Regions from separate parts of the Mesorhizobium silamurunense genome, predicted to be linked through region 1. Evidence: riboswitches for the same ligand, from Rfam matches in the RefSeq annotation. Region 1 holds a riboswitch; each other region holds the start of a gene.
What was found. Region 1 has a riboswitch for cobalamin ahead of AU465_RS29020 (CbtB domain-containing protein). Riboswitches for the same ligand answer to the same signal wherever they lie in the genome.

Region 1 (9,318 bases):
ACCACATCCGCAAGGCCGACTTCATGCAGGCGGAGTCGCTGCGCATGGCGTGGTCGATGTTCGCCTGGACCGGCGGGCCGACGCTCGGCATCTTCCTCTACACCCGCTTCGGCATCTATGCCGCGCATGGCGCGGTCGTGGCCTTCGCGCTGGCGCTACTCGCGCTGTTCTGGACCTATCGGCTGGGCGACAACCCGTCGATCCGCCCTGGCAAGAGCCGTCCGGCCAATCCGCTCGCCAATATTGGCCGCTTCATCGCGCAGCCGCGGCTGCGTCTCGCCTGGCTGATCGCCTTCGGCCGCTCCTGCTTCTGGACGACATTCTTCGTCTACGGCCCGCTCTTCATGGTGATCACCGGCGAGGGCAAGGTAGCCGGCGGGCTTCTGGTTTCGGCAGGCACATGGCGATCTTCTGGGGCAAGGCCGGAAAGCGCTTCGGCGGCCGCCGGACCATGACCTTCGCCTATTTCGCCATGGCGGCGATGCTTTTTGCGGCGGGCGGCGTCGGCGTGGCCGCGCCGCTGCTCACGGCCGCCTTCCTGCTCTGCGGCGCGCTCTTTACGATTGCGCTCGACGCGCTAGGCTCGACCGCCTTCATGCGCTCTGTGCGCTCCTATGAACGGGCACAGATGGCGGCGGTCTACCGCACCTATCTCGACTTTTCCGAGCTGACGCCGCCGCTGGTCTATTCGGTTGTGCTCTCCTTCTTCGGCCTCGGCTCGGTCTTCGTCACGCTCGGCATACTGGCCGCCTTCTGCGGCTTCTTCACCTGGCGCTATCTGCCGAAGCCGTTTTGATCAACGGGCTGGCTGGTCTTCCGCATTGTGGCGCTTGCGCGAGAAACTTAAGCTCGGTTCGTCATCGCCGGTGGATTCGCCGGCCGCCGAAGGTGCACCGCATGGCAGCAAGAACGATGTCGCTTACCGAGGAACTGGTCGCCCGCTGTTATCGGGTTGTCGAGGACTCCGGACCCGATCCTGAAGCGCAGCATCTCTCCGACAGCGACTATGAAACCATGTTCGATGCATTCGAGGCTGAGCTTCCCGCAGTCGAGCCGCTCTGGCTGTTCGGGTATGGCTCGCTGATCTGGAAACCCGAAATTGAACATGTCGAGGAGCGGGTCGCCGTGGCGCGCGGCTGGCATCGCTCTTTCTGCATGAAGATGACCCGCTGGCGCGGTACCAAACAGAGTCCGGGCCTGATGATGGCGCTGGATCGTGGCGGCCAATGCAAGGGCGTCGCTTTCCGCCTGAACGGTGGCGACCGCCGGCAGGCGCTGGACAAGCTTTTCCGTCGCGAAATGACGCTGAAGCCGACCAGCTACCATCCCCGCCTGCTGCAGCTTGCAACCGACAAGGGGCCGTTGAAAGCACTCGCCTTCGTCATCAATCGCAAGGGCACGACCTATGCCGGGCCGCTTGGTGAAAGCGAGGTGGTGGAAAGGCTTGCGACGTCCTGCGGCCATTGGGGTTCAGGTGCCGACTATCTCTACAACACCGTCAAGAATCTCGAAGCGCGCGGCATTCACGACCGCCATTTGTGGCGGCTGCAGCAGCTTGTCGCCGAAAGGATCGCCGCCTCCTAGCGCGCGAATCCATGCCGCAATCGCGCTCCGGCGTGACGGAATTTGGTTTGCCGGGCGCGACGATTCTGCCTATAGTCGATCGCGTCGTCGGTTCCGTTTTTGGAGCCAAGAGGGAATGCGGTGAGGACGATTTTTTCGCCCAAAGCCGTGGCTGCCCCCGCAACTGTGTGCGGTAGTCCTCTCCATAAACCACTGAGGGTTCTCCTCGGGAAGGTGGGGAAGGGCGCGGATCCGCGAGCCAGGAGACCTGCCGGCGACGGGAAAGTTGACTTCTATGCCCTCGGGTGGAGGGCGAAAGGACAGGATATGAATACCGCTTCCGTCTCCCTCGGCGCCTCCGTCTCCTCGCAGTCGCGCGTCCTGCAGTTGGCCTTGGCCGCGCTGCTCGGCGTTTTCGTCGTCGGCTTTGTCGGCTTCTCGCACATCGATGCGGTCCACAACGCTGCGCACGACTATCGCCACTCGATGGCTTTTCCCTGCCACTAAGCAAGGCCTGACATCATGAATCTGTTTCGCAACGTCGTGTTCGTCGCGGCGATCGCGGGGCTTGTGGCGGGCATCGTGCTCGCCTGCATGCAGGCCTATGCGACCGTGCCGCTGATCCTCAAGGCGGAAGTCTATGAAAAAGCCGGCGGCGGTCATCACCAAGATCATGCCGCCGTCAGCACAAACAACAATGCGATGAGTTCGGCCGCTCCCGCGGACAACGCGATGAGCAGCGCGGCTCCGGCGCCTGCCGAAGCGGCTGCCCCGTCCGAGGACGAAGGCTGGGCGCCGGCCGACGGCTACGAGCGCTTCGCCTTCAACGTCGTCGCCAACATCGTCACCGGCATCGGCTTCGCGCTGATCCTAGTCGCGGTCTCCGAATTTGCCGGCGGCATCGGCAACTGGCGCCAGGGCGTGTTCTGGGGCCTTGCCGGCTTTGCGGTGTTCACGTTGGCGCCCGGCCTCGGCCTGCCGCCTGAACTGCCGGCAATGCCGGCGGCCGAGCTCCTGCCGCGCCAGATCTGGTGGATTTCGACAGTGGCCGCGACCGCGATCGGTCTCGGACTGATCGCCTTCCGCAAATCGCTGCCGCTGGCGATCCTCGCCGTGGCGTTGATCGTGGCGCCGCATATTGTCGGCGCGCCGCAGCCGGACAGCTTCGAAACGGCGATTCCCGAAGGGCTGCATCACCAGTTCGTGGTGGCGGTGACGCTCACCGATCTGGTGTTCTGGCTGGTGCTTGGGGCTGTCGTCGGCGTGGTGCGCGGCCGCTTCGCCGGCACGGCGACCAGCCTGCGCGACAGCTTTGCCTGATCGCGCCGAGGGTCGTCTGACCTTCATCGTCGGCGGTGCGCGCTCGGGCAAGAGCGCGCATGCCGAGACCCTGGCGACGGCAGGCCCGTCGCCCTGGATCTACATCGCCACCGCGCAAGCCTATGACGACGAGATGCGCGAGCGCATCGCGCTGCATCGCTCGCGGCGAGGCGAGGGCTGGGTCACCGTCGATGCGCCGCTCGACCTGGTCGGCGCGATCGAGGCCTTGCCCGACCACCAGCCGGTGGTGATCGATTGCCTGACATTGTGGCTGACCAATCATATGCTGGCTGGAAACGACGTCGAGGCCGAGTGCCGGCGGCTCTCGGACGTGCTGTCGCGGCCGCGCGGGCCTTGGTTCGTGGTGTCGAATGAAGTCGGGCTCGGCATCGTGCCGGACAACGCGCTGGCGCGCCGGTTCCGCGACGCTGCCGGCCGGCTTAACCAGCAGGTCGCAGCCGTCGCCGACAGCGTGCTGATGATGGTGGCGGGGCTGCCGCTCAAGGTGAAGTGACATGGCCGAAATCGATGACAAGACCATTGATGAAAGGGACGCCGAGCGCCATCGCGCCAAGATGGCCAAGCGCAAGGCGGTGCAGGACGCCGAGGTGGCCGGCAAGACGATCGAGAAAGGACTGCTGATCGTCAACACCGGACCGGGCAAGGGCAAGACCACGGCGGCCTTCGGCTTGGCGCTGAGGATGCTCGGCTACGGCAAGCGCGTCGGCGTCGTCCAGTTCATCAAGGGCAAATGGCACACCGGCGAGAAGGACGCCTTCGCCGATTTCGGCGACCGCGTCGTCTGGCATGCGATGGGCGAGGGATTCACCTGGGAAACCCAGGATCTGAAGCGCGACATCGCCGCCGCCGAAGCGGCCTGGGGGAAAGCGCTTGAACTGATGGCCGATCCGTCGATCAGCCTCGTGGTACTCGACGAGCTCAACATCGCCCTGCGCTACGACTATCTCGATCTGGAAAAAGTGGTCGCCGCACTGAAGGGTCGCAGAGACGATCTGCATGTCATCGTCACCGGTCGCAACGCTAAGCCGCTGCTAATCGAGGCAGCCGACCTCGTCACCGAAATGGGGCTGACCAAGCACCATTTCTCGGCCGGGGTTAAGGCACAGCAGGGCATCGAATTTTAGCTGCGTACGTTGGGAGACGCCCGTTGGAACAAGCGGTGATTGTCTATCTTCTTCTGAGTGGGGGTCAGGTTGGAGCACCGCAAGAGCGGCAATCGGTTCAAGTTCTAGAAGATCGATTGAACCAAGTCGTTTCAGATGCGGGTGTCGGCGAATTTGATGGCGATGAATTCGGCGGGGGCAATTGCACCCTCTATTTGTACGGGCCGGACGCCGAGAAGCTTTTCCATGTGATTGAGCCGGTGCTGAAATCTTCACCCGTTGCCGCTGGCGGCTACGCGATCAAAAGATTTGGCGCCGCTGCGGATCCCGCCGCGAAGGAAGTCCGCGTCTCGTGGTAAAATCGCGTCAGCGCGTTAGCCGCCGATCAAAATGGTCAGATAAATCACGATCGCCGACAGGATCCCGACCAGGCCGATCAGCAGCCAGTCGGCGACCCGGTAGAGCTTCAACGCCTGCCTTATGTCGGTGCTCTCGGCCTCACTGCGGCCACCTTCGCCCATGAAGGCGTCCTCAACGACCTCGCCGCCGTAGCTGCGCGGCCCGGCCAGCACCAAACCCAGGGCACCGGCCATGGCGGCTTCCGGCCAGCCGGCATTGGGCGAACGGTGTTTCTTCGCGTCGCGCCGCATCACCTGCCAGGCATTGCGAGGATCGGCGCCCTTGACCAGGAAGGCCGCGAGCACGATCAGCAGGCCGGTGAGCCGCGAGGCCGGCAGGTTGATCAGATCGTCGAATCGTGCGGCGGCGCGGCCGAAGGCCTCATGTTTCGGCGTACGATGACCGATCATCGAATCAGCGGTGTTGGCCGCCTTGTACGCCACGCCGCCGGCCAGCCCGCCTATGCCGGTCCAGATGGCGGGCGCGACGATACCGTCGGAGAAATTCTCGGCCAGGCTTTCGATCGCGGCGCGGGCGATGCCCGCCTTGTCGAGCTTTTCCGGATCGCGGCCGACGATGCGCGAAACGGCGATGCGGCCGAGCGTCAGGCCGCCGGTCTCCAGCGCATCGGCGACATCCTCGACATGTTCGGCGAGGCTCTTCTGCGACAACAGCGAAGAGCCGAGGATAGCCGCGATAACCAGGCCCGAGGGGAAGATCAGCCAGAGCAGGAAATGCAGCGTCAGGCCGATGGCGGCCGGCACCAGCAAGATGACCAGAAGGGCCTGGACGCCGCGACGGCGACGCAATTCGTCGGAATCGGTGGCGCGGTTGAGCCTGCGATCGAGAAAGGATATCAGCCTGCCGATCCAGGTTACCGGATGGCCGATGGCGTTAAACAGCCAGTCCGGATAGCCAAGGACGCGTTCAACGGCGAGTGACAGGAAAGCGATCAGAATCGACATGAAGCTTCTAGGCGGAGCGATTGCAGCGGTTGATCACGGCGGCAGCCTTGGGCGGGCAAGCGCTCTCTTTCCTCATGCGCCACAGCCTTTCGTTGATCTCTCGACAGGTATCAATCCGCACTCCTATCCGCTTTTCGATCTGCCCGCCACCGCCCTGACCCGATTGCCGGAGACAGGACGGCTGCGCGAATTGGCCGAAATTGCGGCCAGAGCCTATGGCGCGCCGTCGGCGGCGCATGTCGTGGCAGCGCCCGGCACGCAGATCCTCTTGCCGCGCGTCGCTTCGCTGGTGAGGCCCGGCAAGGCGCTGGTGCTCGGTCCGACCTATGCCGAGCACGCCCGGGCCGCCGCGATCGCGGGCCATGCGGTTGCGGATGTGCGCGATTTCGACGCCTTGGCGGGCGCGGACCTTGCCGTGCTGGTCAACCCGAACAATCCGGATGGGCAAGTGATCGAGAGGGATCGATTGCTCGATCTCGCCGCGCGGCTTCGCGCGAAGGGCGGCCTGCTGGTCGTCGACGAAGCCTTCATGGATGTTGGCCCGATTGAGCACAGCCTGGCCGGCGATGTCGGGGAGGGCAGCATCGTGGTGCTGCGCTCCTTCGGCAAGTTCTTCGGCCTTGCCGGCGTCAGGCTCGGCTTCGCGCTTGCCGACACGCTGACGGTCGAGCGGCTGGACGCGCAGCTTGGGCCGTGGGCTGTTGCCGGACCTGCGCTCGAATACGGCATCCGCGCGTTGGCGGACACCAAGTGGCTAGGCGAGGTGCGACAGCGCCTGGCAGGCGATGCCATGCGCCTGGACGCGCTGCTTGCTCGATTCGAGGTTCCGGTCGCTGGCGGCACCAGTTTGTTCCGCTATTTGTCCTTGCCTGATGCTCAATCCTTGTTTTCCGCGCTTGGCGAGCGCGGCATCCTGCTTCGTCATTTTGCCGACCGGCCACAAGTCTTGCGAGCCGGCCTCCCGGGCAGCGAGGCCGAATGGCAGCGTCTCGAAAGCGCGCTTGCCGCCTGGGCCGAGCGGCGCAAGGATATGGGCAAGGAGTCCGGAAGATGATCCATGTCTGTTCGCTGTCGAAGGTCGAGGAAACGGTGTCGAGGACCGGCGCGGAGCGCTTGTTGTCGCTGCTCGCCGCCGGCACCGAAGTGACGCGCCCGGCCTCCATCCTGGCCGAAAACCATCTGCACCTGGTCATGCACGACATCGCCGTCGCGCAGGAAGGAATGACCATGCCGGGCGAGGAGCATGTGCGTGCGCTGCTCGACTTCGCCTATCGCTGGGACCGGGCAAAGCCGCTGGTCGTGCACTGCTATGCCGGCATCAGCCGCTCAACCGCTTCGGCCTACATCATCGCGGCGGCGCTGGCGCCCAAGCGCGACGAAGCGGAGCTGGCCAAGACGCTGCGCTTTCTCTCGCCGACGGCGACCCCCAATCCACGGCTGATTGCGGTGGCCGACACCTTGCTCGGGCGCGACGGCCGCATGATCGCGGCGATCGAAGCGATCGGGCGCGGCGCCGACGCGTTTGAAGGGACGCCCTTCGAGCTGGATATCCAGGCTTAAAGCAGCCAGTCCGCAAGCTTCGCCTTACGAACATCCCTGACAAGGCTGACAAATCCATCCGCCTGATGCTCAGCGGTCAGCCGGCCCTTCTCAGCCGTGGCGAGGCTGGCGTCGCCGACCACGCCGTTGGCGTTGAGGTCGCTGGCGATCCAGGCGAAGGCATGCGTTCCGGTGTGGCGCAGCAGGGCGAATTCCTTTTCGGCGCGGCCGACATTCGAGACGAAACTGTCGGCCTTGCCCATGTCGACGAGATCGGGCCGGAAATGCAGCATCAGCGAGGTCTCGACATCACCGCCATGTATGCCGTGACGGTCCTCCAGCTCGGTGTACATGCCGGCCGGGCGGCCGAAGCGCTGCCAGCTCGTCTTCACCGCCAGCATCTTTGCGCGCACGCGCAGTTCGCGCGTGACGATGCCCATGATCTCCTCATTGCCGCCATGCGAGTTGACGACGATCAGCTTTTTGACACCGGCGCGCGCGACCGAGAGGCCGAGCTCGGTCCAGGCATCCACAAGAGTCGTGGCCGGCAGCGTGAGCGTGCCCGGCGCATGCAGATGCTCGTTCGACTTGCCGATCGCCTGGACCGGCAGGATGCGGATATCGAGGTCGTCGGGCAGGCGGGCGATCACCGTCTCCAGCATGCCCATCATGATCGAGGTGTCGGTCGAGACCGGAAGGTGAGGGCCATGCTGCTCGATCGCCGCCACCGGCAGTATGGCAATTGTCGCTTCCGGGTCGACCGAGGCGTATTCGGTCATCCGGTAGTCGCCCCACCACACACGTCTTGTCGTCACTTTCGTCTCCCGATGGACTTGCTGTTCGGCCTGGAGGTCTAAAGCGCCTGGCCATTCCGGGCAACAGCTAGCCTGCTGCCAGAACCTCCACCTCGACCTTGAATTCCGGGCGCGCGAAGCCGGAAACGATCATCAGCGTCGAAGCCGGCGCCGGATCGGAAAAGAGGCGATTGCGGACATCCATATAGGCCTGCAAATGCGCGCGATCGGTGACGAAGGCGTTGATGCGCACGACATCGTTCAGCGTCAGCCCGGCTTCGCTGAGAATCGCGGCAATGTTCTTGAAGCAGAGCTCTGTCTGCGCGCCGGCATCCTCGGGAACGGCATCATCTGGAGCTATGCCCAGCTGACCCGAGCACAGGACAATGCGCTTTCCCACCGGAATTTCGACGCCGTGGCTATAGCGGGCAAAGGGCGGCTTGATCGATTGGGGGGCAAGGTATTTGAGCATGGCATTCTCCTGTCCGCAGGCAGACTAAGGCTGGATTCACAAAACCTTCAAGATGCGGCGAATGCCACCCGGGCGATTATGGACAGCCGTCCAAAAAATAGGCACGATGCCCCTCGTACAGCATGACCCGTCCGGTCTCGGCAATGACTGCCGCGCAAGCAGGCGGCCCAGGCGGTGGCATGTGTCTTGCTTCTTGAACAAATGGTGTCGAGCCCAGCGCGCAGCGCGCCGGAGCCAAGAGAGGGTGATGTTTATGTACGGAAAAGAGAAGATCCTGGCCGGCGCGATCGCGCTGCTGGCGGCCAGCACGCTGGGCGCCGTGGCCAACGAGAAAGTCACCTTCGGCACCAACTGGCTGGCCGAGCCGGAACATGGCGGCTACTACCAGGCGATCGCCGACGGCACCTACGCCGCCTGCGGCCTCGACGTGACCATCATGCAGGGCGGCCCGCAGGTCAGCGGCCGGCCGATGCTGCTGGCAGGCAAGATCGATTTCTACATGGGCGGCAACCTGCTCTCGGCCTTCGATGCGGTGCAGCAGGGCATTCCGATGCGCGTCGTCGCCGCCGACTTCCAGAAGGACCCGCAGGTGATCATGTCCCAGCCGGGGCAGGGGTTGGACAAGTGGGAGGACCTGAAGAACGCCGACCAGTACATCCTCGGCGACGAGGGCGCGCAGACCTTCTTCCAGTGGATGGTGACCGATCTCGGCTTCGACGCCGCCAAGCGCGTGCCCTATACGTTCAATCCGGCGCCCTTCATCGCCAACAAGAAGTCGATCCAGCAGGGCTATGTGACGTCGGAGCCGTTCGCCGTGCAAAAGCAGGGCGGCTTCGTGCCGAACCAGTTCCTGCTTGCCGACAATGGCTGGGATACCTATGCCACGACGATCGAGGTGATGCAGGACACGATCGACAAGCGGCCGGAGGTAGTGCAGTGCTTCGTCGATGGCTCGGCCAAGGGCTGGTACAATTATCTCTACGGCGACAACAAAGCCGCCAACGAGATGATCAAGAAGGACAATCCGGACATGACGGATGAGCAGATCGCCTTCTCGATCGAACAGCTGAAGAAGTTCGGCATTGTCGATTCCGGCGATTCGGAAAAGCTCGGCATCGGCGCCATGACCGAAGCGCGCATCC
Region 2 (9,318 bases), on a different contig from region 1:
AGATCGGCATTGTCGTGAGGCCCTGCAGCCTCAAGGCTTCCGCGAGAGCGTCGATCGGCGCCACGTCTGCCGCAAGCAGCATTGAGCGGTAGAAGAGGATGGGGATGATAGGAGCGGTGTTTCCCTCCCCCTTGAGGGGAGGGTGGCCCGAAGGGCCGGGTGGGGTCACCTCGGCAGCGCTCGGCGTTTCTTGATGTCGGCGCGCGTCGCGGAGGACCCCACCCCCGGCCTGCGGCCGGACCCTCCCCTCAAGGGGGAGGGAGACCACACCGAGTCCCGGATGATAGTACCCAGCCTTCGGTACACTCACCGGCTCGGCCACGGCCGCTTCCGATCCCGCCAGCCGCGCCAGCCTCTTCACCAGCGCCGCCATGTTCGCCGGGCCGCCTTCGCGGAAATAGCCGAGCAAGGCGTCGAGCTCGGCGCGCGGCAGGGTCGAGCCTTCGATCAGGCGCTGGTCCTCGTCATGGCTTTCGCCGGGCAGCAGCGCCAGCTTGATGCCGCGTTCGCGCGCCACCGCCGCAAGCTGGTCGCAGCCGTAGCGCCACCAGTCATAGCCGCCGAGGATGCGGACCAGAACGACCCTGGCGTGGCGGGCGACGCTGTCGATCCAGAGGTCGACCGACATCGGATGCCTGAGGTCTCGCAGGGCTGCCAACCGCATCGACGGTAGTCGCTCCGCGTCCGCCTTCCAGGCGGCGGCCAGTCCGGCGAGGTCGCTGTCTGTGAAGGACAGGGCCACGACATCCGCAGGCGTCTGCCTGAGGTCGATCGGCTCGGCGAGGTCGTCGAGCGAAGCGGATGTCGTGGTGAGGATATGCATCGCTTTTCGGGTTTGCCTCAGCCGGCGAGGATACGTTCGATCGCAGGGCGGTTCAGCCCTTTGAGGCCGATGACGACGAGCCGCGAGCGGCGGTCGTCTTCCGCGGTCCAGGCGCGATCGTAATAGTGGTTGACGCGCGGGCCGACGGCCTGGAGCAGGAGCCGCATCGGCTTGCCGCCGACCTGGACGAAACCTTTGACGCGCAGCACGTTTTCCTGCTCGGCGGCGAGGGCGACGCGCTTGGCCAGCTCGTCCGGATTGGCGATCGACGGAATGTCGATGACGAAGGAGTCGAAATCGTCGTGCTCGTGGTCGAGCTCGTCGTCGTGATGGGTCTTTCGGTTCTCGATGTCGTCCTCGACCGCGAGGCCGAGGCCGAGCACCACGGACGGATCGACCTTGCCCTGCGCGGTCGGCACGACCTTTACGGCGCGCGCCACATGCTCGCCGATGACGGCGTTGGCGCGGGCCGCGCCGGCCGTGTCCATCAGGTCGCTCTTCGACAGGATGATGAGGTCGGCGCAGGCGATCTGGTCCTCGAACACCTCCTCGACCGGATCGTCATGGTCGAGCGAGCCGTCGGCGGCACGTTGCGCCTGCAGGGCGTCCATGTCGGAGGCGACGCGGCCATCGGCCAGCGCCGGGCCGTCGACCACGGCAATGACGCCATCGACCGTGACGCGGCTCTTCACGCTCGGCCACTGGAAGGCCTGGACCAGCGGCTTGGGCAAAGCGAGGCCGGAGGTTTCGATCAGGATGTGGTCGACTTTCGGCGTGCGCGACAGGATCTGGTCGAGCGCCGGCACGAAATCGTCGGCGACGGTGCAGCAGATGCAGCCATTGGCAAGCTCGACGATGTTTTCTTCAGGACATGTGTCGATGCCGCAGCCTTTGAGGATCTCGCCGTCGATGCCGACATCGCCGAACTCGTTGACGATGATCGCCAGCCGCTTGCCCTTGGCGTTTTCGAGCAGGTTGCGGATCAGCGTCGTCTTGCCGGCGCCGAGGAAGCCGGTGACGACGGTGCAGGGAACGCGGGAAACGGAACCATTCATGGTCAGTCCTTCAGGAGGTCGAGGGGAGGGATGCGGGCAACCAGGCCGCGCTTGAGGGAATCGGGCCGGCCGCGCCACGGGATCAGGCCATCGGTCGATGTGGCGAAGAGTTTTGCGCCGGCGACGAGGTCGGCGCCGCTGGTCGTGTCCAGGTCACCGAAAACGTAGCTCCAGCAGCCGTCGCGCAGCAGCGCTGCGCTCAAACGTCGCTTGCAATTGCCGAGGCATTCGACGGTGCGGATGTCGATATCCTGGCCCGAGGCCGCGCGGCGCGTGTCCTCGGCCAGCAGGGCGCCGGCGCGCGGCTGCGCGTCCGAACCGGTCTCGTCGCGGCAGGAGGAACAGACGATGACGGTGACGCCCGCCAGCATGTCCTCGGGTTCGGACGGGACGTCCGCTACGTTGGCCGGAAAACTGCCGTTGCGATCCAAAACCAGGCTCCTTGCCCGGAAAACCCGCCGGGCGATCGGATACTTTAAGTCTCAGACGGCAGGTCTCCTGGCTCGCGGGTCGTCACCTTGGCGCCGCCTTCCCGGGGACATCCCAGTGGTTTTCGGCTGAGGCTCGTCGCTTACAGTTGCGGGGACAGCCGCGGATTTGGAATTTTTGAATTCCGCACCGCATTCCCTCTTGGCTCCTCCCTTTGCCGGGAGAAGACCGTCTGCTTCGGATTTAGGCTTACAGGTGCAGGCCTGTCAACGCGTGGCTACGACACCCGGATGTCGGCCAGCGCCGGACCGAGGTCGCCGGCCGGTGTCACTTCAATGCTCTCCAGGCCAAGCCAGGCTTGCATCTGCTTCAACTCTTCTACCAATTGGGCTGCTGTTTCGGCCGGTGCGCCGGCCTCGGCATAGGCGGCGTGGACGCGAAGCACGCTGGCAGGCCGATCAGCTCGGAGATCGACTCGGGCGACGATCCGGTCGCCGAGCAGGAATGGCAGCACGTAATAGCCGTATTGGCGCTTTTCGGCCGGTGTGTAGATCTCGATGCGGTAGCGGAAGCCGAAGAGCTTTTCGGTCCGGGTGCGCTCGAAGACGACGGGATCGAACGGGGCGAGCAAGGCGCGCGCCTCTATCCGGCGCGGAATGCGCGCGTCCTTGTGGAGATAAACGGTCTTGTCCCAGTCCTCGACGCGCACCGGCAGCAGTTCGCCCATTTCGACCAGTTCCTCGATTCGGTCTTTCGTGTCGCCCGGCGCCAGGCGGAAATAATCGCGCAGGTCGCCATAGGTGGCGATGCCATGGGCGCGGGCGGAAATGCGCAGCAATTCGCGGTGGGCGTCCTCGACCGACGGTACCGGCAGGTCGAGCACCGCCTGCGGCAGCACGCGCTCCGGCAGGTCGTAGTAGCGTTCGAAGCCGCGCCGGTAGGCGGTGGTGATGTATCCTGCCCAGAACAGCCATTCGAAGGCGTGCTTGGCCTCGCTCCAGCCCCACCAGCCGCCATTGCCCTTATGGCCCTCGATGTCGGAGGCGGCGATCGGCCCGCGATCGGCGACTTGCCTGTAGATCTCCTCGATCATCTCCTTGCGCTCGCGGCCCCATTTGGCGAGGCCGAGATACATTTCCTCGCCGCGTTCGGCGCGCTGCATGCGCCAGCGCATCAGCGGGTAGGTCTCGACCGGCAGGAAGGAGGCCTCATGCGCCCAATATTCAAAGACGGCGCGCCTGCGGGTGAGCGCGGCATTGTCGAGCAGCGAAAGCGGGTAGGGGCCAAGGCGCGAATAGAGCGGCATGTAATGAGCGCGCACCACCGCGCTGACGGAATCGATCTGCAGCAGCCCGGTGCGGGAGAGCACGCGGGCGAGGTGCCTGCGGTTAGGCTCGCCGCCGGGGCGAGGGTCCGTAAAGCCCTGCGCGCCAAGCGCGATGCGCCTGGCCATGCGAAGAGAGATTTTTTCCTTCATCAAGGTGCCTTTGCCTCGATCCGTTTACCTGACGTCCAGCCGATGATTCCAGCCATGCTAGCAGGCAAATGGCGGGAGATATGTCAGGAGAGGAAAGTGGAGTAAAAAGCGAAGGAAATCAAACAGGAGCGGATCGGACCAGTTTGCTCCGATATGGCGTCCAGGGCCGGATTTTGAACAAGGTTTGACTTGCTTCGCCGAAACCGCTGCGCTAACCCTCGCCGCGTCGCAGCATAGGGCCCTTAAAACGGTTCAGCGGGTTAAACTGTCACGCTTCCGCATTAGAGTCCGTTGCTGTAATCAAAGTGAACTGGCCCGCCAAAGGAAAGTCGCCGCATGAGCGCACTCCTAAGTTCGTACCTGCCCATCGTCCTGTTCATCGCAGTGGCGATGGTCGTCGGTCTGGCGCTTATCATCGCGCCGTTCCTGGTGGCCTACCGCAATCCCGACCCGGAAAAGCTTTCCGCCTATGAATGCGGGTTCAACTCGTTCGACGACGCCCGCATGAAATTCGACATCCGCTTCTACCTGGTGTCGATCCTGTTCATCATCTTCGACCTCGAGGTCGCCTTCCTGTTCCCGTGGGCGGTGTCCTTCTCCAAGGTCGGCATGCTCGGCTTCTGGTCGATGATGGTGTTCCTGGCGGTGCTGACCATCGGCTTTGCCTATGAATGGAAAAAAGGAGCGCTGGAATGGGATTGAACGACAGTTCAGGCACCCTCGTCGCGCCGAAGCCCAAGGGCATCATCGACCCCAACACCGGCAGGCCGGTGGGGGAGGACGATCCCTTCTTTCTCGAAATCAACAATGAGCTGGCCGACAAGGGTTTCCTCGTCACCTCGACCGAAGCGCTGATCACCTGGGCGCGCAGCGGCTCGCTGATGTTCATGACCTTCGGCCTCGCCTGCTGCGCGGTCGAGATGATCCATACTTCGATGCCGCGCTACGACTCGGAGCGGTTCGGCGTCGCGCCGCGTGCGTCTCCGCGCCAGTCCGACATCATGATCGTCGCCGGCACGCTGACCAACAAGATGGCGCCGGCGCTGCGCAAGGTCTACGACCAGATGCCGGAGCCGCGCTACGTCATCTCGATGGGCTCCTGCGCCAATGGCGGCGGTTACTACCACTATTCCTATTCAGTGGTGCGCGGCTGCGACCGCATCGTGCCGGTCGACATCTATGTGCCCGGCTGCCCGCCGAGCGCGGAAGCGCTGCTCTACGGCATTCTTCTGTTGCAGAAGAAGATCCGCCGCACCGGCACGATCGAACGGTGAACCGATGACCCTGGCGTTGAACGAACTCTCCACCTATCTCGGCGAGAAGCTCTCCGGCCGCATCGGCGAAACCGTGCTTGCCTATGGCGAACTGACCGTTTCCGTCGAACCCGGCAGCCTGATCGAGGTGGCGACCTTCCTGCGCGACGACCCGCGCTGCCAGTTCATCTCGATCATCGATATCTGCGGTGCCGACTATCCGTCGCGGGCCAAGCGCTTCGACGTCGTCTACCACCTTCTGTCGCCGAAGCAGAATGTCCGGATCCGCCTCAAGGTCCAGGCCGACGAAGAGACGCTGGTGCCGTCGCTGACCGCCGTCTATCCCGGCGCCGACTGGTACGAGCGCGAGACCTACGACCTCTATGGCGTGCTGTTCTCCGACCATCCCGACCTGCGACGCATCCTGACCGACTACGGCTTTGACGGGCATCCGCTGCGCAAGGATTTCCCGCTGACCGGCTTCGTCGAGGTGCGTTACGACGACGAGGCCAAGCGGGTCATCTACGAGCCGGTCGAGCTCAAGCAGGAATTCCGCAATTTCGATTTCCTCTCGCCATGGGAAGGCACCGACTACGTGCTGCCAGGCGACGAGAAGGCGAAACAGTGAGTAGCGAAGTAGTGAGTAGTCAGTAGGGAAGGAATTGGAAAAGCGGATCGAATCTTATCGAGACCTAATGGTGTGGCAATCGGCGATGGTTCTTGCCGAAGATTGTTATCGTGTCACCAAAGGTTTTCCGAAAGACGAGGTCTATGGAATGACCTCCCAGATGCGCCGCTCGGCGGTATCTATCGCCGCCAACATTGCTGAAGGGTATGGTCGTGAGAACAGAGGTTCGTTCGTTCAATTTCTGCGCATGGCGCAGGGTTCGCTGAAAGAACTGGAAACGCACATACTGCTGGCATGCCGTGTCGGTATGCTGGAAAGAGCCAACGAGACTGAGCTGCTGCTGCGATGCGAAGAGATTGGGAAAATGATGCGATCTCTTATCAGGACGGTGCAGGCAAAACAGGCGGAATAAGTAGGCATTGAGATTGATGATCACTACTCACTACTCACTACTGACTCTTCGCCAGAGGCGCCAGAATGGCTGAGACCTCCGTCCGTAACTTCAACATCAACTTCGGTCCGCAACACCCTGCGGCGCATGGCGTTTTGCGCCTAGTGCTGGAGCTGGACGGCGAGGTGGTCGACCGTGTCGATCCGCATATCGGGCTGCTCCACCGCGGCACCGAGAAGCTGATCGAAGCCAAGACCTACCTGCAGGCCGTGCCCTATCTCGACCGGCTCGACTATTGCGCGCCAATGAACCAGGAGCACGCCTTCGCGCTCGCGGCCGAGCGGCTGCTCGGCATCGAAGTGCCGAAGCGCGGCCAGCTGATCCGCGTGCTCTATTCCGAAATGGGCCGCATCATGTCGCACATCCTCAATGTGACGACGCAGGCGATGGACGTCGGTGCGCTGACCCCGCCGTTGTGGGGCTTCGTCGAGCGCGAAAAGCTGATGGTGTTCTACGAGCGCGCCTCCGGCTCGCGCATGCATGCGGCTTATTTTCGGCCGGGCGGCGTGCACCAGGACCTGCCGCAGAAGCTGGTCGAGGACATCGGCAAGTGGATCGACCCGTTCCTGAAATCGGTCGACGACCTCGACGCGCTGCTCACGCCCAACCGCATCTTCAAGCAGCGCAATGTCGACATCGGCACGGTGTCGCTCGCCGACGCCTGGGCCTGGGGTTTTTCGGGCGTGATGGTGCGCGGCTCGGGCGCTGCCTGGGACCTGCGCAAGGCGCAGCCTTATGAATGCTATGCCGAGATGGATTTCGACATCCCGGTCGGCAAGAACGGGGACTGCTTCGACCGCTATCTGGTGCGCATGGAAGAGATGCGCCAGTCGGCGAAGATCATGCGTCAGTGCGTGGATATTCTGCTCGGCAGGGAAAGCACCGGTCCGGTATCGAACCTCGACGGTAAGGTGGTGCCGCCGAAGCGCGCGGCGATGAAGCGCTCGATGGAAGCGCTGATCCATCATTTCAAGCTCTACACCGAGGGCTACCGCGTGCCGGCCGGCGAGGTCTATGCGGCCGTCGAGGCGCCGAAAGGCGAGTTCGGTGTCTATCTCGTCTCCGACGGCACCAACAAGCCCTACCGCTGCAAGCTCCGGGCGCCAGGCTTCGCGCATCTGCAGGCCATGGATTTCCTGTGCCGCGGCCACATGCTGGCCGACGTCACCGCCGTGCTTGGCTCCCTCGACATCGTGTTTGGTGAGGTCGATCGCTAAAATGTCAGTCCGCCGTCTCGCAGATGCCAGCGTCCAGCCAGCCTCCTTCGCCTTCAACAAGGCGAACGCGGCGGCGGCCAAGCAGTGGATCGCCAAATATCCGAAGGGACGCGAGCAGTCGGCCATCATCCCCTTGCTGATGCTGGCGCAGGAGCAAGAAGGCTGGGTGACGAAGGCGGCGATCGAGGCGATCTGCGACATGCTCGGCATGCCGCGCATCCGCGGCCTCGAGGTGGCGACCTTCTACACGCAGTACCAGCTCAATCCGGTCGGCACCCGCGCCCATATCCAGGTCTGCGGCACCACGCCCTGCATGTTGCGCGGGTCTGAAGCGCTGATGGATGTCTGCCGCTCGAAGATTCATCACGATCAGTTCCACACCAATGACAAGGGCACGCTGTCGTGGGAGGAGGTCGAATGCCTCGGCGCCTGCGTCAACGCGCCGATGGTGATGATCTTCAAGGACACGTTCGAAGACCTGACGCCGGAACGGCTGGCCGAGATCATCGATCTCTATGAATCGGGCAAGGGTGCAGACGTTAAGCCGGGTCCGCAGAACGGCCGCACCGGCTCGGAGCCCGCCTCTGGCCTTACGACGCTCAAGAGCGAGAAGGCGATCCTAAAGGCGACCCGCGACAGGGAAGCAAAGGCGGCGGCGAAGGCGGCCAGGGAAGCCGCTGCCGCGGCACCGGCTGCGGCCCCCGCCGCCGTCGTCTCGCAGGCACCGGCCATGCCGGCGCCATCGGCCCCGGTCGGGCCGTCGAAATCCGGCAAGCCGAAGACCGATGCACCCGAAACCAGCCCGGCGCTGACGACGCCGTCGCCGGTCAAGGTATCGCCGGCCACCGAGAAGGCGGCCAGCGTCAGGGCGCCGCGCCACTCCGCCGCCAACGCCAACCAGGCTTCTCCGGAAGTCGAAGGGGTTTCGAAGCCTCGTAGCGGGCCGACGATCAAGGCCGAACCTGCTTCCGCCTTCAAATCGCCGGAAACCAAGCAGCCTGTCGCCAAAACGGCAAAGCCGTCGCTCGATGACAAGAACCGTCCGGCCAGCATCGAGCGCCCAGCAACGGTCGACGACCTCAAGCTGATCTCCGGCGTCGGTCCGAAGATCGAAGGCACCTTGAATTCGCTTGGCATCTACACTTTCGCGCAAGTCGCCGCGTGGAAGAAAGCGGAGCGCGAATGGGTCGACGGCTATCTTAACTTCCGCGGCCGCATCGAGCGCGACGACTGGGTGAAGCAGGCCAAGGCGCTCGCCAAGGGCGGCGTCGCCGAATACATCCGCGTCTTCGGCAAGAAGCCGGTCTGAGGGACGAACCATGCTTCAGGACAAAGACCGCATCTTCACCAACATCTACGGCCTGTTCGATAAGTCGCTGGCCGGAGCGCAGGCGCGCGGCATCTGGGACGACACGCCCGGCCTTATCGCCAAGGGACGCGACTGGATCGTCAACGAGATGAAAGCGAGCGGCCTGCGCGGCCGCGGCGGCGCAGGCTTCCCGACCGGCCTCAAATGGTCGTTCATGCCCAAGCAGAGCGACGGACGCCCGGCCTATCTGGTCATCAATGCCGACGAATCCGAGCCGGGCACCTGCAAGGATCGCGACATCCTGCGCAACGATCCGCACACGCTGGTCGAGGGCGCGCTGGTCGCCGGCTTCGCCATGGGCGCGGTCGCGGCCTACATCTATGTGCGCGGCGAGTTCATCCGCGAGCGCGAGGCGCTGCAGCGGGCCATCGACGAGGCCTATGCGGCGAAGCTCATCGGCAAGAACAACACGTCGGGCCACGACTTCGACATCTATATGCACCACGGCGCCGGCGCCTATATCTGCGGCGAGGAGACGGCGCTGCTCGAAAGCCTTGAAGGTAAGAAGGGCCAGCCGCGGCTAAAGCCGCCGTTCCCGGCCAATGTTGGTCTCTATGGTTGCCCGACGACGGTCAATAACGTCGAATCGATCGCCGTGGCGCCGACGATCCTGCGC
Region 3 (9,318 bases), on a different contig from region 1:
GGCACCGAGCTCTTCCGCCGCCAGCAGGCAGTCCTGCAGCCGCGTGCCGAAGGACAGAAGCGCCACCTTGGTGCCTTCCTTGAGGATACGGCCCTTGCCGATTTCGAGCACCGAGCCGCGTTCCGGCATGTCGACGCCGACACCGTTGCCGCGCGGATAGCGGAAGGCGATCGGGCCGCCGTCGTAGTCGGCTGCCGTGCGCACCATGTGGCGAAGCTCGGCCTCGTCGGCGGCTGCCATGACGACGAAGCCTGGCAGCGAGGCCAGGAAGGTCGTGTCGAAGGCGCCGCAATGGGTGGCGCCATCGGCGCCGACGAAGCCGGCACGGTCGATCGGGAAACGCACCGGCAGCTTCTGGATCGCCACGTCATGCACGACCTGGTCGTAGGCACGCTGCAGGAAGGTCGAATAGATGGCGGCGAAGGGCTTGTAGCCCTCGGTGGCGAGCCCGGCGGCGAAGGTCACCGCATGCTGCTCGGCAATACCGACATCGAAGGTCCTGGTCGGGAACACCTCGCCGAACAGATCGAGGCCGGTGCCGCTCGGCATGGCGGCGGTGATCGCCACGATACGGTCATCCTCGCGCGCTTCCTGGATCAGGCTCTCGGCGAAAACCTTGGTGTAGCTCGGCGCGTTGGCCGGCGCCTTGGCCTGCGCGCCGGTGATGACGTCGAACTTGTTGACGCCGTGATATTTGTCGGCGGCGGCTTCGGCCGGCGCGTAGCCCTTGCCCTTCTGGGTCACGACATGGATCAGCACCGGGCCGTCGGCATTGTCGCGAACGTTCTTCAGCACCGGGATCAGGTGCTCGAGATTGTGTCCGTCGATCGGGCCGATGTGGAAAAAGCCCATCTCCTCGAACAGCGTGCCGCCGGTGACATAGCCGCGCGCGTGCTCGACGGCGCGCGTGATGGCATTGTCGGCGCGCTTGCCGAGATAGGAGGTCAGCTTCTTGCCGAAATCGCGCAGGCCGAGATAGGCCTTGCCGGAGGCGAGCCGGGCCAGGTAGGCGCTCATCGCGCCGGTCGGCGGGGCGATCGACATGTCGTTGTCATTGAGGATGACGATGAGGCGGGCATTGAGCGCGCCGGCGTTGTTCATCGCCTCGTAGGCCATGCCGGCGGACATCGCGCCGTCGCCGATGACGGAGATGACATTGTTGCGGCCGCCCGAAAGGTCGCGGCCCATGGCCATGCCGAGGCCGGCGGAAATCGAGGTCGAGGAATGCGCGGCGCCGAAGGGGTCGTATTCGCTCTCGGCCCGCCGGGTGAAGCCGGAGAGACCGCCCTCCTGGCGAAGCGTGCGGATGCGGTCGCGGCGGCCGGTCAGGATCTTGTGCGGATAGGCCTGATGGCCGACATCCCAGATCAGCCGGTCTTGCGGCGTGTTGAAGACATAGTGCAGCGCGACCGTCAGTTCGACGACGCCCAGCCCGGCGCCGAGATGGCCGCCGGTGTGCGACACGGCATCGATCAGCTCGGCGCGCAGTTCCGTCGCCAGCTGCGGCAGCTCGCTCTCGTCAAGCGCCCGCAAATCCGCGGGAATGCGGACCTTGTCGAGAAGCGGCGTGTCGGGTTTCGGGTTCACTCTGGTGCGGCCTGCTGAAATCTTAACCTTGCATCAGAGCGGTTAACCGTTTCACGGGACCGCTCTGTCTCTTTGTTTTCACGCAATTCCAGACGGAAAACCGTTTCACACTTTTCCTGGAATTGCTCCAACCTTCACAAATATGCGCCTCGATCATGCGCGAAATATGCCGCCGGAGGACGAATGTAAATGCGTGTCAGTGACGCGGCGGCGTAGGATGTCCATCCTGCTCTAACCTTCCGGCAGCGGAATGAATTCTTCCTCATCGCCAGGAACGATATCGAAGCGGCCCGTCTTCCATTCTTCCTTGGCCTGCTCGATGCGTTCTTTCGAGGACGAAACAAAATTCCACCAGATATAACGCTTGGAGCCGAGCGATGCTCCGCCGAACAGCATGAAATGCGCGCCGCGCTCGGACGAAACGACGATCTCCTCGCCCGGTTTGAACACCAGAAGCCGCTCGGCCGGGAAGCGGTCGCCGGCGATAAAAACCTCGCCCTCCAGTGTATAGATGGCGCGCTCCTCGGCATCGGCGGGGATTTTCACGCTGGCGCCCGCCGCCAGCCGCAAATCGGCATAGAGCGTCTCCGAGGCGGTCGCGACCGGCGAGCGCAGCCCGGAAAATTCGCCGATGACGACGCGGCCACTGACGCCTTCGGCGTCGATCTCGGGCAGGCGGATCACCGACGTGTTCTCGAACACTGGAGCGATCTCTTCCTTGCTATCCGGCAGCGCCAGCCAGGTCTGCAGGCCGGAGACAGACATCGGCGCACCGCGCAATTCTTCCGGCGTGCGCTCCGAATGGACGATGCCGCGGCCGGCGGTCATCAGGTTCACGTCGCCGGGTGCGATCACCATTTCGGTGCCGAGCGAATCGCGATGCCTGATCTTGCCGTCGAACAGATAGGTGACGGTGGAAAGCCCGATATGCGGATGCGGGCGCACGTCGATCGCGTGGCCGGCGCGCAGGATCGCCGGGCCCATGCGGTCGAAAAAGATGAACGGGCCGACCAGCCGGCGCTTTGCCGTCGGCAAGGCACGGCGGACCTCGAAACCGCCAATGTCCTTGGCGTTGGGGATGACCATCAACTCGATCTGGTCGCAGGCAAACGCGTCGCCGGCCTCAGGATCGTTACCCGGGAAGAAGCTCATATCGGCCTCACGCGAAACGGAGGGCGGATCTCGCCTTCGCCTTGGCGGCCTCTTCCTCGCGATTGCGTGGCTCCTGTGTCGTCTCCAGCGAGTCCAGCAACTCGCGCGCGGCTGCGGCGATCGCCTCGACGGCGTGGTGGAACGCATGCTCGTTGCGCTTGGAGGGCTTTGTCGAGCCGCTCAGCTTGCGCACGAACTGCAATGCCGCGTCATGGACCTCGTCATTGGTCGCCGGCGGATCGAAATTGAACAGGGTCTTGATGTTTCGGCACATGCTTGCAGGCCTCCTGTCTTTTCGTGTCCCCGCCGGTTGGGACTATCACCGAGGTGTGTTGAGATTCAGGTCAGTCCGAGCCGAAAATGATGGCTTCCGAGAACCGGAGCGGAGCGTACTTAAAGTACGTGAGCACCGGAAGCGCAGGAGACCGCCATTTGCAGGCCGTCCTCACCTGAATATCAGCACACCTTACTCAGCGTCGAGCGGCTCCGTTCCCACCGGCTTGCCGTCGCGCGACAGCCTGATCTTCTCGACCTTGTCCTCTGCCGCCTTGAGCAGCCGGTCGCAATGGGCTTTCAGCGCCTCGCCGCGCTCGTAGATCTTGATCGACTGGTCGAGAGGAACGTCGCCGCGCTCCAGGTCATCGACGATCTTCTCCAGCGCATCGAGCGCCTGTTCGAAGCTCATCGCCTTGACGTCTTGATTAGCTTCATCAGCCATAATTCATCCCTTCATCAGCCGCCCGACATGGGCGGCGACCGAAAATGCCAGTCCCTGCAGATCGTAGCCGCCCTCCAGCAGACTGACGAGCCGGTTGCCGCTGTGGCGCCCGGCGCGGTCCATCAACTGACCGGTCGCCCAGTCGAAATCATCCTCGGTCAGGTTGATCTCGGCCAGCGGATCGCGATGGTGCGCATCGAACCCCGCGGAAATGATGATCAGGTCCGGCTTGAAAGCGTCGATCGACGGCAGCACGCGCGACAGGAAGGCGTCGCGGAACGTGTCGCTGCCGGTGCTCGGCGCGAGCGGCGCGTTGACGATGTTGCCGGCGCCGGTTTCGCTCTTGGCGCCGGTGCCCGGGTAAAGCGGCATCTGGTGCGTCGAGCAATAGAGCACCGACGGATCGTCCCAGAAAATGTCTTGCGTGCCGTTACCGTGATGCACGTCCCAGTCGACGATGGCGACGCGATCGGCCTGGTGCTTCTTCTGTGCATGACGGGCGGCGATCGCCGCGGTGTTGAACAGGCAAAAGCCCATCGCCGTCGTCTTTTCGGCATGATGGCCGGGCGGGCGAGCGGCGACGAAGACATTGGCGGCGCGGCCTTCGAAGACATCGTCGATCGCCGCATTGGCGGCGCCGATCGCCGTCACCGCGGCCTGCCAGCTTTTCGGACTGGCGCTGGTGTCGGCGTCGATCGAGACGATACCGCTCGCGGGGATGGCCGCGCGGACGCGGGCAACAAAATCTTCCGGATGCGCATAGAGGATGGTTGCCTCGTCGCCTTCCGGCGCCTTGACGCGGTCGAGGGCCGAAAAAGCCTCGTCGTCCAGCACGCGCTCGATGGCGCGCAAACGGTCGGGCCGCTCGGGATGACCGGACGGCGTGAGGTGTTCCAGGAATACCGGATGGGTGTAAAGACGAGTGGTCATGGAGCCTAATCTAGGCACCTGTCACCCGGATAGCCATGTTTCAGCGCCGAATGATTGGGGAAAATCGCGCCCGATCGTGTCGCAGGCGGCATTGGCGCGGCTTAAGCTTCGCGATAGAGTCCTGCCGCTGCCTGGTGCCCGCGACGCGGGAGAATCGGGAACACGGTTGAAATCCGTGGCGTGCCCAACGCTGTGAGGGGGACCGCGCCGGCAAAGCCACTGTCCAAGACGGGAAGGCGCCGGATGCGGGTAGATCCCGAGCCAGAAGACCGGCCCGGCAGACATGGTCGTCCGCATGGTCAGGCGGAGGACTGCTTATCGCAAGGGGACAAGCGATGCAGGCACGAATGGCCGCCGCCGGCGGCGACGACTTTGACCAATTGGCGCGCGACGCGGTCTACCGGGCAATGTTCACCAGGCGTGACGTGCGCAGCCATTTCGTTGCCGACGATCTCGACGATGGCGTGCTGGCGCGGCTGCTCACCGCAGCGCATCACGCGCCGTCCGTCGGCTACATGCAGCCGTGGAATTTCATCGTCATCCGCGATGCGGCAAGGCGTCGGCGGGTGCGCGACCTTTTTCTGGCCGCGCGCGAGCAGGAATTGCCGGCGATCGAGGCGGAGCGGCAGGCGCTCTACCGCAAGCTGAAGCTCGAAGGCATCTGCGAAAGCGCGCTCAATCTTTGCATCACCTGCGACCGGCAACGGTCAAAAGACTCGCCGCTCGGGCGCTGGCACAATCCGGAAATGGACCTCTATAGCACCGTCTGCGCGGTGCAGAATTTCTGGCTGGCGGCGCGCGCCGAAGGCGTCGGCGTCGGCTGGGTGAGCATCATCGATACCGAGGCGCTGAAGCGGCTGTTGTCGATTCCCGAACATGTCACGCCGATCGCCTATCTTTGCGTCGGCCGCGTTTCGGAATTCGCGCCGAGGCCGGATCTCGAAGCGCATGGCTGGGGCAAGCGCCTGCCACTGGGCGACCTGGTGATGAGCGAGACCTTTTGCGGCGCCGGCGAGGCGCCGCTCAAATCGGCAATTGCCCGCCTTGGTTCCGGCGAAATGGTGAAGCCGTGATCAGCCTGCCTTCGTGGTCAAGGGGCTGCTGATCAAGCAGTCCGCGGCGTATCCCAGCGCGAGCCGCCGAAGGAGCCCAGCGCCTTGTCGCGCAGCTCCCTGAACTTGGACGAGGTCTCGGCCAGGCGCCGATCCCACTCCGGATTGGGAACCTGGCCTTCGATGGTGGCGAAATAGACCTGCATCAGCGAAGCGATGGCGAAGGGTTCGATGAAGGCCGCCTTGAAGGCCCAGGCGAAGACAATGGCCAGCACGAAGGCCCAGCCGGCGAGTTGCCCCGGCATCACCCAGAGGATGGCGGCTGCCGGGGCAAGCATCAGCAGGAAGATGACGAAGGACACACCCCACATGATCACCGCCAACCAGACGGCGTTCTTGACCATGTGCTTGCCGTTCTGCGCGTAGAGCACGACGCCTTGCCTGGCGGTCTCGAAAGGCGAGTTCGAATTGATGCGGATGTTGTAGCCGAGGATGATCTCATCGACATAGGTCAGCGACAGGCGGATGACCGTGTTGATGAAGCTGACGATGCCGCTCAAGCCCGGAATGGGCAGGAATGCCGCGATGCCGCCGATCAGGCCGGTGATGGCGCGGATGGCGCCCTTCACCAGCTGGTCGACGACAAAAAGGATGTTGGCCTCGGCGAAGCGCTTGGTCACCACCTCGCGCGCATAGGCGATCTGGCCCTGGCCGTCCGGAACATCGTGGCCGTCGATAAGATGGACCATGACGGCGATGTGACCGGCCTTCAGGGCATAGAGGATGTATTCGCGGATCCAGTAGAGGGCGATCGAGACGACGCCGAAGCCGACAACCCCGCCCCACAAGGCAAACGACATCGGCCCGTCGGGGTCGGTCGAGATATGGCCGACGCCATAGCCAACACTGGCGCCGGTACCGGTCGCCATGATGTAGGCGACCGTGATGCCGAAATAGACGATCATGCGAAAGACGATGAACGGCCATGTCCGCATCATGATGGACACCGACCGGCCGATGCTGAAGTCCCACATGGCCCCGACTCTCCCACCTCAGAGAATGGCCGGGAAGGATGCGCTCACCCTTGCCATTGTCAATGTCGGAGCGATTTTGAGCGGGGGACAATTGTTGAAGACAGTGCTGCCCTCATCCGCCTGCCGGCACCTTCTCCCGTGAAGGACGGGGAGAAGGGTCACGCTCCGGCGCTAGCGTGCCCGTCCTTCACGGGGAGAGGTTAGGGTGAGGGGCAGCGCCGACTTAGGCGATTGCCTAGAGCACCGCGTGCCGGATGCTACTTGCTTTTTAATCCTTCGAGCAGTTGCTTGAACGCCGCTATCGCCTCCTTCGACGTCGCCGCAGGGTCTTTCGAATTGGCGATGCGCTGCGAGGCCTGGCTGCTGGCGCCGTTGATCAGACGCGCCGCGGTCTGGACCGCGGCGAAGCGGTCATTCCGGCCGAATGACAAAAAGGGCCAGCTCTTTCAGCCGGCCTTTTTGCTTCGCCTACAGAATCTCGGTCTTCGCGATGTGGATGCCGAAACCTTCGAGGCCGACATAGTGGCGCTCGCGCGAGGCGATCAGGTTGATCGAGGAAATGCCCAAATCCTTGAGGATCTGGGCGCCGAGACCGATCTCGCGCCACTCGTTTTCGCGCCGACGCGCTTCCTCATGATCCTCGCGGTCGCTGCTCTTCGGCCGATTGCGCTCCTGATGGGCGACGCCGACGGAACCTTCGCGCAGATAGACGATGACGCCGCGCTTGCGCTCGCCCATCGCCTTCATGATGCCGTCCAACCGGTGGCTGGTGCCGAAGACGTCGGTCACGACATCTTCCGAATGCAGCCGCACCGGTACCTCCTCGCCGTCGCGGATGTCGCCGAAGACGACCGCGACATGGTGCATGGAATCCCAGGGCAGCGTGTAGGTGAAGACCTGCGCCTTGCCGCCGGGCGTGTCGATGTCGGAGCAGGCGACCCGCTCGACCAGCGTTTCCTTGCGCTGGCGGTAGGCGATGAGATCGGCGACCGAAACCTGCTTCAGGTCATGTTCTTCGGCGAAGGCCTGGACCTCTGGCCCGCGCTTGACGGTGCCGTCGTCGTTGACCAGCTCGGAAATGACGCCGACCGGCGGCAGTCCGGCGAGCTTGCAGAGGTCTACAGCGGCTTCGGTATGGCCCGAGCGCATCAGCACGCCGCCCTCACGCGCGATCAGCGGGAATATGTGGCCGGGGCGCACGAAGTCGGAGGCGCCGACATTGCCGTTGGCGAGGTTGCGCACGGTCAGCGTGCGGTCGTCGGCCGATATGCCCGTCGTGGTGCCGTGCTTGAAGTCGACGCTGACGGTGAAGGCGGTGGTGTGCGCGGAATCGTTGTCGGCCACCATGGGCGCAAGGTTCAGCCGCCTCGCATCCTCGCGCAGCATCGGCGTGCAGACGATTCCGGAAGTGTTGCGGACGATAAAGGCCATCTTTTCCGGCGTGCAGTGAACGGCTGCGACGATCAGGTCGCCCTCGTTCTCGCGCCCGTCATCGTCCATGACGACAACGATCTCGCCGCGCTCAAAGGCGCGGATCGCTTCGACGATCTTCTTCTGGTCGTAAGGCATAGGCGCTCGCTTCGCTCGCAGGGAATAGGAATTAGACAATAGGCAGTAGGGAAGGAAAAGGGCTGTCTCGGGCTGGCATGCTGCCTACTGCCTAATCCCTACTGCCTACTGCCTTCCCTGTCTGTCCTCTGTGCCGCAGATAATGATCCGCGATCGCGCAGGCAACCATGGCCTCGCCGATCGGCACGGCGCGGATGCCGACGCACGGATCATGGCGGCCCTTGGTCATGACCTCGACGTCCTTGCCGTCTTTGTCGATGGATTTGCGCGGCGTGAGGATCGAGGAGGTCGGCTTGACGGCGAAACGGGCGACGATCGCCTGCCCGGTCGAGATGCCGCCCAGGATGCCGCCGGCATTGTTCGACAGAAACACCGGCTTGCCGTCATTGCCGATGCGCATCTCGTCGGCGTTCTGTTCGCCGGTGATGCGCGCCGCCTCGAAGCCGTTGCCGATCTCGACGCCCTTGACGGCGTTGATGGACATCAGGCCGGAGGCAATGTCCTGGTCGAGCTTGGCATAGATCGGCGCGCCGAGGCCTGCCGGCACGCCGTCGGCGACGATCTCGATCACCGCGCCGACCGAGGAGCCCGCCTTGCGGATGCCGTCGAGATAGGCGGCGAAGATGGGAACCGACGCCGGATCGGGCGTGAAGAACGGGTTCCCGGCGTCGCCGATGAAATTCCAGTTCCAGTTGGCACGGTCTATTGCTTTTTCGCCCATAGAGACCAGCGCGCCGCGTACCACCATGCCCGGCACCACCTTGCGGGCCAGCGCGCCGGCCGCCACCCGCGCCGCGGTCTCGCGCGCCGAGGAGCGGCCGCCGCCGCGATGGTCGCGCAATCCGTATTTGACCTCATAGGTGTAGTCGGCATGGCCCGGCCGGTACTGGCGCGCGATCTCGCCGTAATCCTTCGAGCGCTGGTCGACATTCTCGATCAGCATCGACACCGGGGTGCCGGTGGTGATCATCGTCTCGCCGTCCTCGTCGAGGATGAAGCCGGAGAGGATTTTCACTTCATCCGGCTCGCGGCGCTGGGTAACGAAACGCGACTGGCCGGGGCGGCGCCGGTCGAGCTCGGCCTGAATATCCTCGCGTTTGAAGCGGATGCCGGGCGGGCAGCCGTCTACAACGCAGCCGAGCGCGGCGCCATGGCTTTCACCCCAGGTGGTGACGCGAAAAAGATGGCCGAATGTGTTGTGAGACATAGAAAAACGCCCTGCCCGGCGGCGGAGCCCGGTTCGCCGGTTCAAGGGTGCCTTCTATTGGCGTTTTCC

Region 2: linked by a shared signal. The riboswitch ahead of AU465_RS07425 (DUF1636 family protein) and the one ahead of AU465_RS29020 (CbtB domain-containing protein) in region 1 are both predicted to bind cobalamin.
Region 3: linked by a shared signal. The riboswitch ahead of bluB (5,6-dimethylbenzimidazole synthase) and the one ahead of AU465_RS29020 (CbtB domain-containing protein) in region 1 are both predicted to bind cobalamin.

Annotation. Positions count from the first base shown of each region.
Region 1 covers NZ_LPVS01000098.1:5,400-14,717, forward strand. Annotated here, with positions in the region: partial or broken gene AU465_RS29010 (MFS transporter) at 1-796, shown strand, start outside; gene AU465_RS29015 (gamma-glutamylcyclotransferase) at 898-1,584, shown strand; cobalamin riboswitch at 1,656-1,853, shown strand; gene AU465_RS29020 (CbtB domain-containing protein) at 1,891-2,070, shown strand; gene AU465_RS29025 (CbtA family protein) at 2,086-2,883, shown strand; gene cobU (bifunctional adenosylcobinamide kinase/adenosylcobinamide-phosphate guanylyltransferase) at 2,876-3,397, shown strand; gene cobO (cob(I)yrinic acid a,c-diamide adenosyltransferase) at 3,399-4,028, shown strand; gene AU465_RS29040 (hypothetical protein) at 4,052-4,366, shown strand; gene cbiB (adenosylcobinamide-phosphate synthase CbiB) at 4,382-5,371, opposite strand; gene cobD (threonine-phosphate decarboxylase CobD) at 5,370-6,425, shown strand; gene AU465_RS29055 (tyrosine phosphatase family protein) at 6,422-6,931, shown strand; gene AU465_RS29060 (creatininase family protein) at 6,928-7,689, opposite strand; gene AU465_RS29065 (RidA family protein) at 7,793-8,176, opposite strand; gene AU465_RS29070 (ABC transporter substrate-binding protein) at 8,430-9,318, shown strand, end outside.
Region 2 covers NZ_LPVS01000029.1:22,125-31,442, reverse strand. Annotated here, with positions in the region: gene cobN (cobaltochelatase subunit CobN) at 1-823, opposite strand, end outside; gene cobW (cobalamin biosynthesis protein CobW) at 841-1,878, opposite strand; gene AU465_RS07425 (DUF1636 family protein) at 1,881-2,309, opposite strand; cobalamin riboswitch at 2,350-2,555, opposite strand; gene AU465_RS07420 (winged helix-turn-helix domain-containing protein) at 2,585-3,784, opposite strand; gene AU465_RS07415 (NADH-quinone oxidoreductase subunit A) at 4,121-4,486, shown strand; gene AU465_RS07410 (NuoB/complex I 20 kDa subunit family protein) at 4,477-5,058, shown strand; gene AU465_RS07405 (NADH-quinone oxidoreductase subunit C) at 5,063-5,665, shown strand; gene AU465_RS07400 (four helix bundle protein) at 5,700-6,077, shown strand; gene AU465_RS07395 (NADH-quinone oxidoreductase subunit D) at 6,143-7,333, shown strand; gene AU465_RS07390 (NADH-quinone oxidoreductase subunit E) at 7,335-8,642, shown strand; gene nuoF (NADH-quinone oxidoreductase subunit NuoF) at 8,653-9,318, shown strand, end outside.
Region 3 covers NZ_LPVS01000104.1:87,416-96,733, reverse strand. Annotated here, with positions in the region: gene dxs (1-deoxy-D-xylulose-5-phosphate synthase) at 1-1,587, opposite strand, end outside; gene AU465_RS31635 (pirin family protein) at 1,819-2,739, opposite strand; gene AU465_RS31630 (DUF2277 domain-containing protein) at 2,747-3,013, opposite strand; gene AU465_RS31625 (exodeoxyribonuclease VII small subunit) at 3,206-3,457, opposite strand; gene AU465_RS31620 (histone deacetylase family protein) at 3,461-4,387, opposite strand; cobalamin riboswitch at 4,503-4,679, shown strand; gene bluB (5,6-dimethylbenzimidazole synthase) at 4,723-5,460, shown strand; gene AU465_RS31610 (hypothetical protein) at 5,493-6,473, opposite strand; partial or broken gene AU465_RS36860 (TetR family C-terminal domain-containing protein) at 6,731-6,868, opposite strand; gene ribB (3,4-dihydroxy-2-butanone-4-phosphate synthase) at 6,942-8,042, opposite strand; gene aroC (chorismate synthase) at 8,134-9,249, opposite strand.